Regions from separate parts of the Cupriavidus sp. FW305-27 genome, predicted to be linked through region 2. Evidence: predicted binding sites of a transcription regulator. Region 2 holds the regulator's gene; each other region holds the start of a gene.
What was found. The regulator sigma-54, encoded in region 2, starts transcription at its own class of promoters, with help from an activator protein. The targets are predictions, from matches to a motif close to TGGCANGNAANCTGCTTT.
Positions count from the first base shown of each region.

Region 1: AC3WRI_RS11270 (circularly permuted type 2 ATP-grasp protein) is a predicted target of sigma-54. The motif match lies at 1,828-1,845, and genes of this name have one in related genera.
Region 3: AC3WRI_RS28465 (pilin) is a predicted target of sigma-54. The motif match lies at 2,446-2,463, and genes of this name have one in related genera.
Region 4: AC3WRI_RS21060 (ammonium transporter) is a predicted target of sigma-54. The motif match lies at 1,763-1,780, and genes of this name have one in related genera.

Region 1 is NZ_JBYTAG010000018.1:39,303-43,142, reverse strand. It holds gene edd (phosphogluconate dehydratase) at 1-1,078, shown strand, start outside; gene AC3WRI_RS11275 (gluconokinase) at 1,229-1,735, shown strand; gene AC3WRI_RS11270 (circularly permuted type 2 ATP-grasp protein) at 2,070-3,545, shown strand; gene AC3WRI_RS11265 (alpha-E domain-containing protein) at 3,613-3,840, shown strand, end outside.
Region 2 is NZ_JBYTAG010000065.1:14,788-18,627, reverse strand. It holds gene hpf (ribosome hibernation-promoting factor, HPF/YfiA family) at 377-727, opposite strand; gene AC3WRI_RS26010 (RNA polymerase factor sigma-54) at 776-2,257, opposite strand; gene lptB (LPS export ABC transporter ATP-binding protein) at 2,392-3,192, opposite strand; gene lptA (lipopolysaccharide transport periplasmic protein LptA) at 3,261-3,840, opposite strand, start outside.
Region 3 is NZ_JBYTAG010000078.1:24,197-28,036, reverse strand. It holds gene sucC (ADP-forming succinate--CoA ligase subunit beta) at 1-301, shown strand, start outside; gene sucD (succinate--CoA ligase subunit alpha) at 401-1,282, shown strand; gene AC3WRI_RS28470 (TerC family protein) at 1,518-2,213, shown strand; gene AC3WRI_RS28465 (pilin) at 2,531-3,025, shown strand; gene AC3WRI_RS28460 (PglL family O-oligosaccharyltransferase) at 3,127-3,840, shown strand, end outside.
Region 4 is NZ_JBYTAG010000045.1:22,113-25,952, reverse strand. It holds gene AC3WRI_RS21075 (CreA family protein) at 1-314, opposite strand, end outside; gene AC3WRI_RS21070 (acyl-CoA thioesterase) at 325-810, opposite strand; gene AC3WRI_RS21065 (HU family DNA-binding protein) at 1,021-1,302, opposite strand; gene AC3WRI_RS21060 (ammonium transporter) at 1,812-3,014, shown strand; gene AC3WRI_RS21055 (mechanosensitive ion channel family protein) at 3,228-3,840, shown strand, end outside.

The DNA.
Region 1 (3,840 bases), on a different contig from region 2:
CGCGCGCGGCGACGAATACCTGCCGCTGGCGCGCATCGTCGACGAGCGCGCCATTGCCAACGCCATGGTCGGCCTGCTGGCGACCGGCGGCTCCACCAACCACACCATCCACCTGGTGGCGATGGCGCGCGCCGCGGGCATCGTCATCGACTGGAACGATTTCGACCTGCTGTCGCGCATCACGCCGCTGCTGGCGCGCGTCTACCCGAATGGCTCGGCCGATGTGAACCACTTCCATGCCGCGGGCGGCGCCGGTTTCGTCATCCGCGAACTGCTGCAGGCCGGCCTGCTGCATGAGGACGTGCAGACCGTGGCCGGCCCCGGGCTGGCCCGCTATGCGCAGGAGCCGGTGATGGCCGACGGCGTGCTGCGCTGGCGCGACGGCGCGGCGCACAGCGGCGACGCGCAGGTGCTGGCGACGGTCGCGGAGCCTTTCTCGGCCGAGGGCGGGTTGCGGCTGATGCAGGGCAACCTGGGCCGCGGCGTGATCAAGGTCTCGGCGGTGGCGCCGGAGCACCGCGTGGTCGAAGCCCCGGTGCGGGTGTTCGATGCGCAGGAGGCGCTGCAGGCGGCCTTCGATGCGGGCGAGCTGACCGGCGACCTGGTCGCGGTGGTGCGTTTCCAGGGGCCGAACGCCAACGGCATGCCCGAGCTGCACCGCCTGACCCCGGTGCTGGGCGCGCTGCAGGACGCCGGCCACAAGGTGGCGCTGGTGACCGACGGCCGCATGTCCGGCGCGTCGGGCAAGGTGCCGGCGGTGATCCACGTTGGCCCCGAGGCGCTGGCCGGCGGCGCGCTCGCGCGCGTGCGCGACGGCGACCGCATCCGTGTCGATGCCGTTGCCGGCACGCTGCAGTGGCTGGGCGACGAACGTGAATTCGCGGCGCGCGAGCTGGCCGCGGCGCCGGACGACGATTTCGCGCAATTCAGCCTGGGGCGCGGCCTGTTCGGCCTGTTCCGGCGCCACGCGCGCATCGCGGAAGAGGGCGGCAGCGCACTTGACCTGTCCGAGGCGGATGTTGGGGCCGGCGCAGGCGGGCGCCAACGTACCGCAGCGGCGCAAACCGTCGCACAATAGCCAGGCCTGAGGCCGATTTTCCCCTGAAGTTCCCTGCGGGGCGGCAGCGCCCCCCCGACGTCTTTGCGCCGCCGCAAGGACGTCCAGCTGGACCGACAAGGACAGACAAGGATGGCGACACCATCCGATACCAAGACCGACGGAGCAGACATGATCTATATCCTGATGGGCGTTTCCGGCAGCGGCAAGACCACGGTCGGCCAGTTGCTGGCGCAGCGACTGGGCTGCGGCTTCCATGACGCCGATGCATTCCACAGCGACGCCAACAAGGCCAAGATGCACGCTGGCGTCCCGCTGACCGACGAAGACCGCTGGCCATGGCTGGCGGCCATGCGCGCCGCCATCGACGCGGCCCGGGCCGAAGGCCGCACCCATGTGTTCACCTGCTCGGCACTGCGCCAGGCCTACCGCGACCGGCTGACCCCGCCCGACGGCGGCGTGACCTTCGTCTTCATGAAGGGCGATGCATCGCTGATCGGCACGCGCCTGTCCGCGCGCACGGAACACTTCTTCAACCCCGACCTGCTGCAAAGCCAGTTCGATACGCTGGAAGAGCCCAGCGACGCGCTGGTGCTCGACATCCGCCAGTCGCCCGAGGCGCTGGTCGCCACCATCCTGCAGGCCACGGTGCCGCAGGGCGCCGGCGCGGCGCGCTGACCTGCTGACCTCGCCGACCGTTCCGGCCGGCCCCGTTCCCGTGCAGCCCGCAAGCGGCCGCCAGCCTGGCTGGCGGCCGTTTTTGCGTGCGCTGGCAGACATCTTGCTAGTTCACTTTCCGTGCCGGCCGGCACCCGCCAGCTTGCGGGTTTCGCCGGTACGGGTATGCTGAAAGGGCCAGTGACTCGACAGTATCGCCGTGAGCGTCCCGAACGGGCAGGCGCGGCGGGCTGGGGACGGGAAAGCCAGGGCAAAACCAGGGCAGCCGGTAGCGACCACGAAGTCGCAGTGAAGCGGTAGCACCGGAAGCCCGCGACATGGAGGAACGGCCATCATGGCGGGGCGGTATTTCGACGAGATGCTGGACTGGCGCACGGACGGGGCGCAATGGGTTATCCAGGCGGGGCAGGCGTTGCCTGAAGGCGCGGTGCGCCCGCATTACCGGCATTTCGCTGACTGGCTGGCGCGGCAGTCTGAAGGCACGATGGGCAACAAGCGCGCCGAGGCCGACCTGATCTTCCGGCGCGTGGGCATTACCTTTGCCGTCTACGGCGACAAGGATGAAGCCAACAGCGGCACCGAACGCACCATTCCGTTCGACGTGATCCCGCGCATCTTCCCGGCGAACGAATGGGCGCTGCTGGAAAAAGGGCTGCGCCAGCGCGTGGCCGCGCTCAACCGCTTTGTCCACGATATCTACCACGGCCAGGACATCATCCGCGCCGGCGTGATCCCGCCCGACCAGATCTACAACAACGCCCAGTACCGGCCCGAGATGCTCGGCGTCAACGTGCCGCACGACATCTATGCGCACGTGGCCGGCATCGACGTGGTGCGCGCCGGCGAGGGCGAGTTCTACGTGCTGGAAGACAACCTGCGCGTGCCCTCGGGCGTGTCGTACATGCTGGAAAACCGCAAGATGATGATGCGGTTGTTCCCGGACCTGTTCGCGCGCAACCGCGTGGCGCCGGTGGCCCACTATCCTGACCTGTTGCTCGACATGCTGCGCGGGGTGTCGCCGCAGGCCATTGCCGATCCCACCGTGGTGGTGCTGACGCCGGGCATGTACAACTCGGCCTACTTCGAGCATGCCTTCCTGGCGCAGCAGATGGGCGTGGAACTGGTCGAAGGCAGCGATCTCTTCGTCGAGGACGACCACCTGTTCATGCGCACCACGCAGGGCCCGCAGCGCGTCGACGTGATCTACCGCCGCGTCGACGACGACTTCCTCGACCCGCTGGTGTTCCGCCACGATTCCTCGCTGGGCGCGGCCGGCTTGCTGTCGGTCTACCGCGCCGGCAACGTGACTATCTGCAACGCCATCGGCACGGGCGTGGCCGACGACAAGTCGATCTATCCGTACGTGCCCGACATGATCCGCTTCTACCTGGGCGAAGAGGCCATCCTCAGCAACGTGCCGACCTATATGTGCCGGCGCCCGGACGACCTGCAGTACGTGCTGGACCATATGGAAGAACTGGTGGTCAAGGAGACCCACGGCGCCGGCGGCTACGGCATGCTGGTCGGCCCGGCCGCCACGCGGGCCGAGATCGATGCCTTCCGCGAAGTGGTGAAGGCGCGCCCGGAGCAGTACATCGCGCAGCCGACGCTGGCGCTGTCGACCTGCCCGACCTATGTGGAGTCGGGCATCGCGCCGCGCCATATCGACCTGCGCCCGTTCGTGCTGTCGGGCAAGGAGGTGCGCATGGTGCCTGGCGGGCTGACCCGCGTGGCGCTGCGCGAGGGCTCGCTGGTGGTGAATTCCTCGCAAGGGGGCGGCACCAAGGACACCTGGGTGCTGGAACGATGAACGCGAACCACATGATGACCGCCGCAACGACCGCCATGGCGACCGCCGCCACGCCAGGAGAGCCCACATGCTGAGCCGCACCGCCGACCACCTGTTCTGGATGGCCCGCTATACCGAGCGCGCGGAGAACACCGCGCGCATGCTCGACGTCAACTACCAGACCTCGCTCCTGCCGCAATCGGCCGAGGTGGCCGAGCAGGGCTGGTGGGCCATGCTCGATATCTCGGAGCTGACCGATGTCTTCGACCACAAGTACGGACTGCTGTCGCGCGACGATGTGATCGACTTCATGGTG
Region 2 (3,840 bases):
CGGAGGCGTCCGGCCCATTATAGAGCAGCGACTACTCCCGCATTGTGCAGCGCAACGGGGCAAGCCGGTGCAGAAAGATACATGGTGATGCAATGGTGCCTCCGCGGCGGGGAGCCGGTGCACCGGTGCGGGGCACGGCCAGGATTCCCTCTCTTTGTATGGCGCAGCATACACCTTGGCGCAGCGCTTGCGAACACCCTTGCTCATTCGGGTGAAAAGCATCGGCTCCGGCGCCACAGCCGGGGCGCGCCGCCAGTGCGGGCGCGGCATGCCGGCGGCAACCGGGAACGCGAGGGCGCAAAAAAGCCGCGCTTCTTGGCGCGGCTTGCCTGTTCAATCCTGATTCAGCAGCCCGCTGCGGGGCTGCCGGGCACGGTCATTGCTGCATTTGCGCTGCGGCCATCTGGTACTTGACCGCTTCGCGGTCGTGGCCTTGCACGCGATCCTTGTAGCGGATCACCTGACGGTCCAGCTTGTCGACGAGTGCGTCGATCGCTGCATACAGGTCTTCGTGATGCGCTTCGACAAAGATGTCCTTGCCCTTGAGATGTAGATTGATTTCCGCGTACTGACGCCGGTCCTTTTCCTTATGGTTGTCGACAGAGAGCAGCACACTAACGCCAATGACTTGATCGAAATGCCTGACGATTCGCTCCAGCTTCGTTTCCACGTACTCACGCAGAGGGGGCGTGATGTCCAGGTGGTGTCCACTGATCTTGAAGTTCATAGCGCTTCTCCTTCTGAAAGAGCCTCACCAGGCAGGCGGTGGGCTCGGCTACAAAGACTTGCGGAGATTGACTGCGGGGATCTTCAGGGCTTCGCGATACTTGGCAACGGTGCGGCGTGCGACAACGAAGCCTTGTTCGCCCAGCAGTTCGGCAATGCGACTGTCGGAAAGGGGATTCCTCGGGTCTTCGGCTCCTATCAGTTGCTTGATCAAGGCGCGGATGGCCGTTGACGAAGCCGCGCCACCGGTTTCGGTGGACACGTGGCTGCCGAAGAAGTACTTCAGTTCGAAAGTACCCATCGGCGTTGCCATATATTTATTGGTCGTCACCCGGGAGATGGTTGACTCGTGTAAACCCAGTGTATCGGCAATCTCCCGCAAAACCAAGGGGCGCATGGCGATTTCGCCGTGGCTGAAAAAGTTCTTTTGACGCTCGACAATGGCCTGTGAGACACGCAGGATTGTGTCGAACCTCTGCTGGATGTTCTTGATCAGCCAGCGCGCCTCCTGCAGCTTCTGCTGCAGCCCGGCGGTGCCGGACTCACCCTTTGCGCCACGCAGGATTTGCGCATACATGTCATTGATGCGCAGCCTCGGCATCACATCCGGATTGAGCTGCGCGATCCAGCCGCCGCCACCCTTGCGCACGAACACGTCCGGCACCACGAAGTCCGCCTCCGGGCGGCTGTATGCATGGCCGGGGTAGGGCGCCAGCGAGCGGATCAGTTCGTGTGCGGACTTCAGCGCCGCTTCATCCACCTGCAGCGCCTTCTTCAGCCGCGTGTAGTCGCGTACTGCGAGCAACTCCAGGTGGTTGGTCACGATGTTCAGGGCCAGTTCGCGCTGCGGGTGCGTCAGGCGCCGCAACTGCAGGGCCAGGCACTCGGCGGCGTTGCGCGCGCCCACGCCGGGCGGGTCGAAGCTCTGCAGCAGCGTGAGGATGGCGTGGACCTCCTCGATCTCGAACTCGAGTTCTTCCGGCAACTCCGTGCAGATCTCCTCAAGCGATGCGCTCAGGTAGCCATCGTCGTCGAGCGATTCGATCAGGAAGATGGCCAGGCCCTTGTCGCGCGCCGAGATCTTCAGCGGCGTGAGCTGTTCCATCAGGTACTCGCGCAGCGTGGGCTCGGCTTCGCGCAGCTGCATCGGCGTTTTTTCGTCCTCGTCGCCCTGGGGGCGGCGGGCAAAGTCGTCCAGGCTCCAGTCGCTGCTGCCATAGTCGTCGCCGTTGCCGCTGTCGCCATAGCTGTCGTCGTCAGCCGCGCCGTCGGCGCGGGCCTCGCCATTGCCCTGCGGCTCTGCCGGCGCGGGCGCCGGTGCGCTCTGCAGGTTGACCGAGCCGTCGGCCGCCACGCGCAGCGGGCTTTCGATCCAGTCGTTCTCGCGTTCGAGCAGAGGGTTTTCCGTCAGTGCCTGTTCGACCTCTTGCTGCAGTTCCAATGTGGAAAGCTGCAGCAGCCGGATCGACTGCTGCAGTTGCGGGGTCAGGGCCAGATGCTGGGAAAGGCGGAGCTGTAGCGACGGTTTCATGCGACCTATTCTATGCGCATCTTTCCGTTGTTGGAACGGAAATTGCTATCGCTTATGCGGTCTGATCGCTGCTGGCTGTGGCAGGCCCACGTGCGCCCGCGAATAGGCCTGCCGCTCCATGGCAGGCCGCTGCATCACATGCGGAAGTTCTCGCCCAGGTAGACGCGCCGCACTGCGTCATTGGCGATGATTTCCTCGGGCTGGCCCGCGGCCAGCACCGTGCCTTCGCTGATGATGTAGGCGTGGTCGCAGATGCCGAGCGTCTCGCGCACGTTGTGGTCGGTGATCAGCACGCCGATATTGCGTGCCTTGAGGAAGCTGACGATGCGCTGGATCTCGCCCACGGCGATCGGGTCCACGCCGGCGAAGGGTTCGTCCAGCAGGATGAAGCGCGGCGACGACGCCAGCGCGCGCGCGATTTCCACGCGGCGGCGCTCGCCGCCCGACAGCGACAGCGCCGGGTTGTTGCGCAGGTGCGCGATCTGCAGGTCGTCGAGCAGCGAATCCAGGCGGCGCTCGATCTCGGCCTTGGGCAGGGGCTTGCCGTTGCTCACCTGCAGCTCCAGCACCGCGCGGATGTTCTCTTCGACGTTGAGCTTGCGGAATACCGAGGCTTCCTGCGGCAGGTACGACAGCCCCATGCGCGCGCGCTCGTGGATCGGCAGGCCGCTGATGTGGTCGCCGTCGAGCACGATATCGCCTTCGTCCAGCGCCACCAGGCCCACGATCATGTAGAAGGAGGTGGTCTTGCCCGCGCCGTTGGGCCCGAGCAGGCCGACCACCTCGCCGCTCTTCACGTCGAGCGAGACGTCCTTGACCACCGTGCGCGAGCCATAGCGTTTCTTCAGGTGGCGCACGACCAGCGTGCTGCCGCCGGCAAGGACGGTGGAGGCTTCGACGGAAGGCTTGTCGGCGATGGTTGCGGTATCGGTCATTGGCACAGTCTGGCGTTCAGGCGTTTCTGGCGCCGGCCGCATGCGATGCACGCAGCCGGCGCCAGGCGTCAGGGTTTGTTGGCAGGCGCGGGCGCCGGCTTCAGGTCCAGCGGCGAGCCGCCGCTGCCCGTGGCGCCGGCCTTCTGGTCCTGGCGCGGCGACAGCACCGCGCGCACGCGGCCGGACGGATTGGCGGCCGCGGCATCGCCGCTACCGCCGCCGGCAGCCGTGTAGAACTCCTTGCGGCTGTCGTAGGTCAGCACCGCGCCGCGGATCTCGTCGACCTGCTTGGCGCCCTGCAGGCGCGCCATGCGGGCATTGCCGATCAGCTTGGAGTACTCCTGCTTGCCGTCGTACTCGATGCGGTCGCCCCAGCCGTCGATGTATTCGTCGACGCCTTCGCGCTTCTGCCGGATGTAGGCCTGCTTGCCCGGCTTGGCGGTGGCCACCGCGAACTGGTAGCCCTCGGGATCGGTGCGCAGTTCGGCGGCGTCGGACTTCAGGATCATGGTGCCCTTGGTCAGCACCACATTGCCGGTCAGCGTATAGATCTGCTTGACGTCGTCATAGCTGGCGTTGTCCGCCTCCAGCACCATCGGCTTGTCGCGGTCCGCGCGCTCGGCCAGGGCGGGCTGGGCCAGCAGGCCG
Region 3 (3,840 bases), on a different contig from region 2:
GGGCGGCGGTGCCACCACCGAGAAGGTGACCGAAGCCTTCAAGCTGATGCTGAGCAACCCGAACGTGCAGGCCATCCTGGTCAACATCTTCGGCGGCATCATGCGTTGCGACGTGATCGCCGAAGGCGTGATCTCCGCGTCCAAGGCCGTGCACCTGACGGTGCCGCTGGTCGTGCGCATGAAGGGCACCAACGAAGACCTCGGCAAGAAGATGCTGGCCGACTCGGGCCTGCCCATCATCTCGGCCGACACGATGGAAGAAGCCGCCCAGAAGGTGGTGGCCGCTGCCGCTGGCAAGTAAGCCGTCGCACGAACGCAACCATACGCGAACGCGGGCGGTGCGCAGGCGCTCCCTTGAGCCCCTGTGCGCGCCGCTCGTAGCCAAGCAAAGGATTACAGCATGTCGATTCTGATCAACAAAGACACCAAGGTCATCACCCAGGGCATTACCGGCAAGACCGGCCAGTTCCACACCCGTGGCTGCCGCGACTACGCCAACGGCAAGAACGCCTTCGTAGCAGGCGTGAACCCCAAGAAGGCCGGCGAAGACTTCGAAGGCATTCCCATCTACGCCAGCGTCAAGGACGCCAAGGCCCAGACCGGCGCCACCGTGTCGGTCATCTACGTGCCGCCCGCAGGCGCCGCTGCCGCGATCTGGGAAGCCGTTGACGCCGACCTGGACCTGGTGGTCTGCATTACCGAAGGCATCCCCGTGCGCGACATGATGGAAGTCAAGGACCGCATGCGCCGCGAGAACAAGAAGACCCTGCTGCTGGGACCGAACTGCCCGGGCCTGATCACGCCGGACGAAATCAAGATCGGCATCATGCCGGGCCACATCCACCGCAAGGGCCGCATCGGCGTAGTGTCGCGCTCGGGCACGCTGACGTACGAAGCCGTGGGCCAGCTGACCGCGCTGGGCCTGGGCCAGTCGTCGGCTGTCGGCATTGGTGGCGACCCCATCAACGGCCTGAAGCACATCGACGTGATGAAGATGTTCAACGACGATCCGGAAACGGACGCCGTGGTCATGATCGGTGAGATCGGCGGTCCGGACGAAGCCAACGCGGCTTACTGGATCAAGGAAAACATGAAGAAGCCGGTGGTTGGCTTCATCGCTGGCGTGACCGCGCCTCCGGGCAAGCGCATGGGCCACGCCGGCGCGCTGATCTCGGGCGGTGCCGATACCGCCCAGGCCAAGCTGGAAATCATGGAAGCCTGCGGTATCAAGGTGACCAAGAACCCGTCGGAGATGGGCCGCCTGCTGAAGGCAATGCTGTAAGTCGTACCTCGCCATTCCAGCGAGCGCTGGAATGGCGAACCAGGCAATGCCCCCGCCCGCGCGGGGGCATTGTCATTCTGGAGGACGGATTCGGCGTGGCTTCCGGCACGAAACATTACAGGATTGAAATCTAATCGAAAGGTTCGTGCGGTAAACAGTCATGTCCGTGTTTCGAGACATCCGAAATCCCGTCAGATGACGGGTGTGCAACCTATAAAATTCGAGGAGCCCTCCCGTGGAACTGCTGTCTTCCACCACATTCTGGATTGCGTTGGGATCGATCATCCTGACCAATATCGTCCTGTCCGGCGACAACGCGGTGGTGATCGCGCTCGCCTCGCGCAACCTGCCGCCCGCCCAGCAGAAGAAAGCCATCTTCTGGGGCAGTGCCGCCGCCATCATCATGCGCGTGGTGCTGACCGTGGCCGCGGTCAAGCTGCTGAGCCTGCCGTACCTGAAGATCGTCGGTGCCGTGCTGCTGGTCTACATCGGCGTGCAACTGCTGACCGGCGATGACGATGAGGAAGGCCACGACGGCAAGGACAATATCTGGGCCGCCATCCGCACCATCCTGATCGCGGACCTGGTGATGTCGCTCGACAACGTGGTGGCCGTGGCCGCCGCCGCGCAGAAGGGCCCCGAGGGCAGCCAGCTGATGCTGCTGATCATCGGCCTGGGCCTGTCGATCCCGCTGATCGTGTTCGGCAGCACGCTGCTGCTCAAGGTCATGGAGCGCTTCCCGGTCATCATCGTGCTGGGTGCCGCGCTGTTGGGCTACCTGGCCGGTGAGATGCTGGTCAGCGACCCGGTCGACGCCGCCTGGTTCGAAGTCCACGTGCCGCACGCCCACCTGGTATTCGGCGCCGCCGGCGCGATCATGGTGGTGATCATGGGCAAGCTGCTGAGCCGCCGGTCGGCACAGGCCGCCTGACGAGATTTCGCCCAGGCGAGAAGGGCGGCCAGCTGGCCGCCCTTTTTCGTTGGCGCGCCGCAAGGCGGCCGTCGGTGCCTTGGCCAACTAACTCATGTGAGTGATCGCACATTTTGTCGCTTCGCGCGGCGGTAGCGAGCGCAAGTGACAAATTTTGGCGCATACGGCATGCATCCCCCTGATGGGTGACGAAATTTGTCGCTTTTCACCCCCTACGGATGGGGGATGCCGCTGGCACGCTTACTGCTCAATGGTTCCCGCGTCACGAAACCGAAGACGTGCAACGCTTAACCAAAATCTCTTCGAGGGGTCAAATCATGCAACGGGTACAACTGAAGAAACTGGGCCGTCGTGTCCAGAAGGGCTTTACGCTGATTGAACTGATGATCGTGGTGGCGATCATTGGTATTTTGGCTGCAATCGCTATCCCGCAGTACCAGGACTACGTTACCAAGTCGAAGTGGCAGAACAATATTTCCGACCTGGCGGCTCTCAAAACGGCCATTTCCCAGTGTCTCCAGGTCAACGCTGGTGATGGCTCGTTGTGCGACACTGCGGCAGAGCTCAACATCACGTCGCTGCCGACACCGAAGTACGGTACCGCCGCTGTTGCCCTTGTGGGCACTGCAGCCGTCGCTGGTCCGCCCGCAGTTCCGGGTAAAGTGAACGTCAAGTTCACTGGGAAACCCGAGGTTGGCGGCTACATTTACGAAGCGGATTGGGCGCCGGACGCGACTGGAACTCAAGTTGCGTTTACGAAGGTCGGCACCGATAGCATTCCCGCTAATATTATGCCGGCGGCGAACCGCTAATCACTGCTGTATAGTGGATTGGACGTAAAGCGCCTTCGGGCGCTTTTTCTTTATCTACGCCCCAAGCTATCATGCGCCTTTTCCCCTAAACAGGCGCCCCGATGCAGCTGTCCAGGCCCTTTCCACCCTCGGCCGCCCTCATCGCAGCAATCGTCGCCCCGCTGCTAGTCTCCCGGCACACTCTGCCGCTCGCGACGTTCTATGGCGAATGGATCGCAGCACTCTGTGCTATCGCCGTCTTCGCGATCACTGCGATCCGCAAGCTCGCCGCATCGACCCCGGCAGCCGCCGTGTCCATACCGTCGGTCTCCTTGCTGTTCCTCTGCCTAACCATCATCAGCCTGGTACTAGGCGCCCTCGGCCACGCTGACATCACTGGCAGCCGCACGATCACGGTCCTCACGCTGATCCTCGGCGCCACAGTGACATGCGCCGCATGGTGGCACCGCCGCGCGACAGCAACGAGCACGCAGGATATCGGCGATGACTTGGCCACTGCCTTCCTCGTCGCCGGCCTGCTAGGCACCGTAATGCAGTGGGTGCAATTGTTCCATCTCGAATCCCGCGCCTTCGGCCTCGTCTCCACTTACTTCTACGACAACAACCGCCGCCTCTGGGGCAACCTGAACCAGCCCAACCACCAGGCCACCGTTGAAGGCCTGGCGCTGGTGGCATCAGTATGGCTGGCCTCCCGTCGCCGCCTGCGCTTCCCGATGTGGCTCGCTGCCGTGGTCTTGCTGGAAAGCGGCATCGTACTGTCCGGTTCGCGCACCGGCGTGCTGCATGTTGGCCTGGCTGCGGTCTATGCACTGGTC
Region 4 (3,840 bases), on a different contig from region 2:
GAGAAGACGTTGTCCTGTTGCCGGATCGGCCCCTTGAAGGCGATCGTGGCCACCTGCCGGCAGGCGATCGATGCCTCCGGCGGGTCTTCGGCCATGCCCAGCTGGCCCTTGATGCCGCCCGTGCGGGCGCGCGACACATAGCAGGTCACGCCGTCCACCTGGGGGTCGTCATAGGCTTCGATCACGACCTTGTCGGAGCCGGTCATGCGGAAATTGGTACTGACGCTGCCGATCTCCTCGGCGTGGGCGCCCGAGGCGGCGGTCAGACAGACGACGGCCAGGACCGTGCGGATGCGATTGCAGTAGCGCTTCATGGCGGGGTATTCAGGTCACCGACGACTTGATGTCGTCGTGGCGCTTTTCCATTTCCTGGCGCAGCGCGCGGCGCTGCTGGGCGGCGGCAAAGCGCTGGCGCTCCACCTCGTCGCGCGGCTCCAGCGGCGGCACCTCGGCCGGCGTGCCGTTGTCGTCCACGGCCACCATGGTGAAGTAGCAGCTGTTGGTATGGCGCACCAGCTTGCTGCGGATATTTTCCGTCACCACCTTGATGCCGATTTCCATCGAGCTGCGGCCGGTGAAGTTGACCGAGGCCAGGAAGGTCACCAGCTCGCCCACGTGGATCGGCTGGCGAAACACCACCTGGTCGACCGACAGCGTTACCACGTAGCGGCCGGCGTAGCGGCTGGCGCAGGCATAGGCAACCATGTCCAGGTACTTGAGGATGGTGCCGCCGTGGACGTTGCCGGAGAAGTTGGCCATGTCCGGCGTCATCAGCACGGTCATGGAAAGCTGGTGGGACAGATCGTTCATGATGCGGGTACGGATTGCGGGGGCGGGATTTCTGGGGCGAACCTGCGACGGCGGCATTGCCTGACTGCACGCCGGAACGCTGGCGCCGGCAGTTTAACCCGGATCGTGCCCGCCGTTGCCGGCTGCAGCCCGGTACCGGCAGGCGTGGCCGTGCCATGCAACAAAAAAGCGGCCTGCAAGGCCGCTTTTCACGCTGTGGACGCAAACTGCTTACTTCTTCTTGTTCACCGCGTCCTTGAAACCCTGCCCGGCAGAGAACTTGACCGTCTTGGCGGCCGGGATCTTGATGGTTTCACCGGTGCGCGGATTGCGGCCGGTGCGGGCGGCGCGTTTGCCGGCGCTGAAGCTGCCAAAGCCCACCAGCGTCACCGAATCGCCCTTTGCCACTGCCTTCTTGATACTGTCCAGCGCTGCGTTGAGCGCGCGCTCGGCGGCGGCATTGCTCAGTTCTGCTTCCGCGGCGATGGCCGATACCAGTTCACCTTTATTCATGGCTGATTTCCCTTGTTGGTCGTCGTCACCGATGTGCGTGCCTCGCGGCAAAGCCATCGATCGGCGCAGTCTAATCTGCCCGTCGCGCGTAGAGCAATCCCCAGTGGCACCAATGCGACAAAAAAACCCGCAAATCCTTGATTGAGGCCGGTTAGCGGGCAATTTTCCACGCTTTTCCCGCTTGCCAGAAGCCGGCTTTGCCGGGCCGTCCCGCAGCGCGGCAACGCCAGACCGGCCCGCGCGTGGGGCAAACCAGCAGCATAGGATAGATTCCCATAAATGGGGCGCCGCACCATAACGGTTCAGCCCGCGCCGCCGTTTCGCGCCATTTTGGCGCATTCGCACTATCACGGCGATGCCAGCGGCAACGCTACCAGCAGCGCCCGCCCCTGCCTGCGCGCGGTATTCCGGTGCGGTTTTACCCGACAAGGTGCACGTGGCACCAGGATGCGGCCGTTGCTGGAATGCTTTTTGCGTACCCACGCTCCCATTTTGAGCATGAGGTCACTATGGACGACTGGAAGACCGGCACCGACGCCCTGTTTATCCTGCTAGGCGCCATCATGGTGCTGGCCATGCACGCCGGCTTCGCCTTCCTGGAACTGGGCACGGTGCGCAAGAAGAACCAGGTCAACGCACTGGTAAAGATCCTGGTGGATTTTGCAGTTTCGACCATCGCCTATTTCTTTATCGGCTACACCATTGCCTACGGCGTGCAATTCATGTCCGGGGCCGAAACGCTGGCGCAGAAAAACGGTTACGAACTGGTCAAGTTCTTTTTCCTGGCGACATTTGCCGCGGCCATTCCTGCGATTATCTCGGGCGGTATTGCCGAGCGTTCACGCTTCAACCCGCAACTGGTCGCCACCTTCGTGCTGGTAGGTTTTGTCTATCCGTTCTTCGAAGGCATCGCCTGGAACCAGCGCTATGGTGTGCAGGACTGGATTACGCGCGTGGCCGGCGCGCCATTCCATGACTTCGCCGGCTCGGTGGTGGTGCATGCGCTGGGCGGCTGGATCGCGCTGCCCGCGGTGCTGCTGCTGGGCGCACGGCGCGGGCGCTACCAGAAGGACGGCCGCATCAGCGCCCATCCGCCCTCAAACATCCCGTTCCTGGCGCTAGGCGCCTGGGTGCTGGCGGTGGGCTGGTTCGGCTTCAACGTCATGAGCGCGCAGACGGTCGACAAGGTCAGCGGCCTGGTGGCAATCAACTCGCTGATGGCAATGGCCGGCGGCACGCTGGCGGCCTGGGCGGCCGGACGCAACGACCCGGGCTTTGCCTACAACGGGCCGCTGGCCGGACTGGTGGCGGTGTGCGCTGGCTCGGACCTGATGCACCCGCTCGGCGCGCTGATCACCGGCGCGGTGGCCGGCGCGCTCTTTGTCTATATGTTCACGCTGGCGCAGAACAAATGGCATATCGATGACGTGCTCGGCGTGTGGCCTCTGCACGGGCTGTGCGGCGCCTGGGGCGGCATTGCCGCGGGCATCTTCGGGGCCAGGACGCTGGGCGGGTTGGGCGGTGTGTCGCTGGGCGCGCAGGCGATCGGCACCGTGCTTGGCATCGTGGTGGCGCTGGCCGGGGGCACCCTGGTATATGGCGCGCTGAAGAAGCTGGTGGGCATCCGGCTCGATGCCGAAGGCGAATTCAACGGAGCGGACCTGACCTTGCACCGGATTTCGGCAACGCCGGAACGGGAAACCAACTGGTAATGGCGTGCGGGCCGTCCTGATTTAAATAGACAAGCTGCGCAAGGCAGCTTGTCTTAACAATAATTTGCTTGCACTTCCGGTACGGCGTCTCAATAATTGCCGTGCCCATGTATTGCGCCGCAACAGCGCGCAGGGCTAGCACATTGCTGCCGGCTGAATCGGGGGATGTTGTGCCGGCGGCCGGCCGGACACCAACATGAAAGGACTACGCCGATGGATGCCACTACCTTCGATAACCTCAAGGCCCTGGTCGTCACCTACGCGACAGAATTCGGGGTCAAGATCCTGGCGGCCCTTGCCTTCTGGGTCATCGGCCGCTGGCTGATCCACTTTGTCGTGCGCATGGTGCAGAACGCGCTCGGCAAGCAGAAGGTCGATCCCACGCTGCTGCGCTATGTCGGCTCGATCGTCACCGTGACGCTGAACGTGGTGCTGGTGATCGGCATCCTCGGCTACTTCGGCATCCAGACCACGACCTTCGCCGCACTGATCGCCGCCGCTGGCGTGGCCATCGGCATGGCCTGGTCGGGGTTGATGGCGAACTTCGCTGCCGGTGCGTTCCTGGTGGTGCTGCGCCCGTTCAAGGTGGGAGACTTCGTGACGATCGGCGGCGTGACCGGAACGGTGCGCGAGATCGGCCTGTTCGCGACCTCGCTCGACACACCGGACAATGTGCAGACCGTGGTCGGCAACAACAAGATCTTCAGCGATACCATCCAGAACTTCACGGCCAACCCGTACCGGCGCGTGGAACTGAAAGCGCAGCTTGCCGGCAGCACCGACACCGCCCATGCGGCAGCGCTGCTGAAGGCCCGCATCGCGGAGA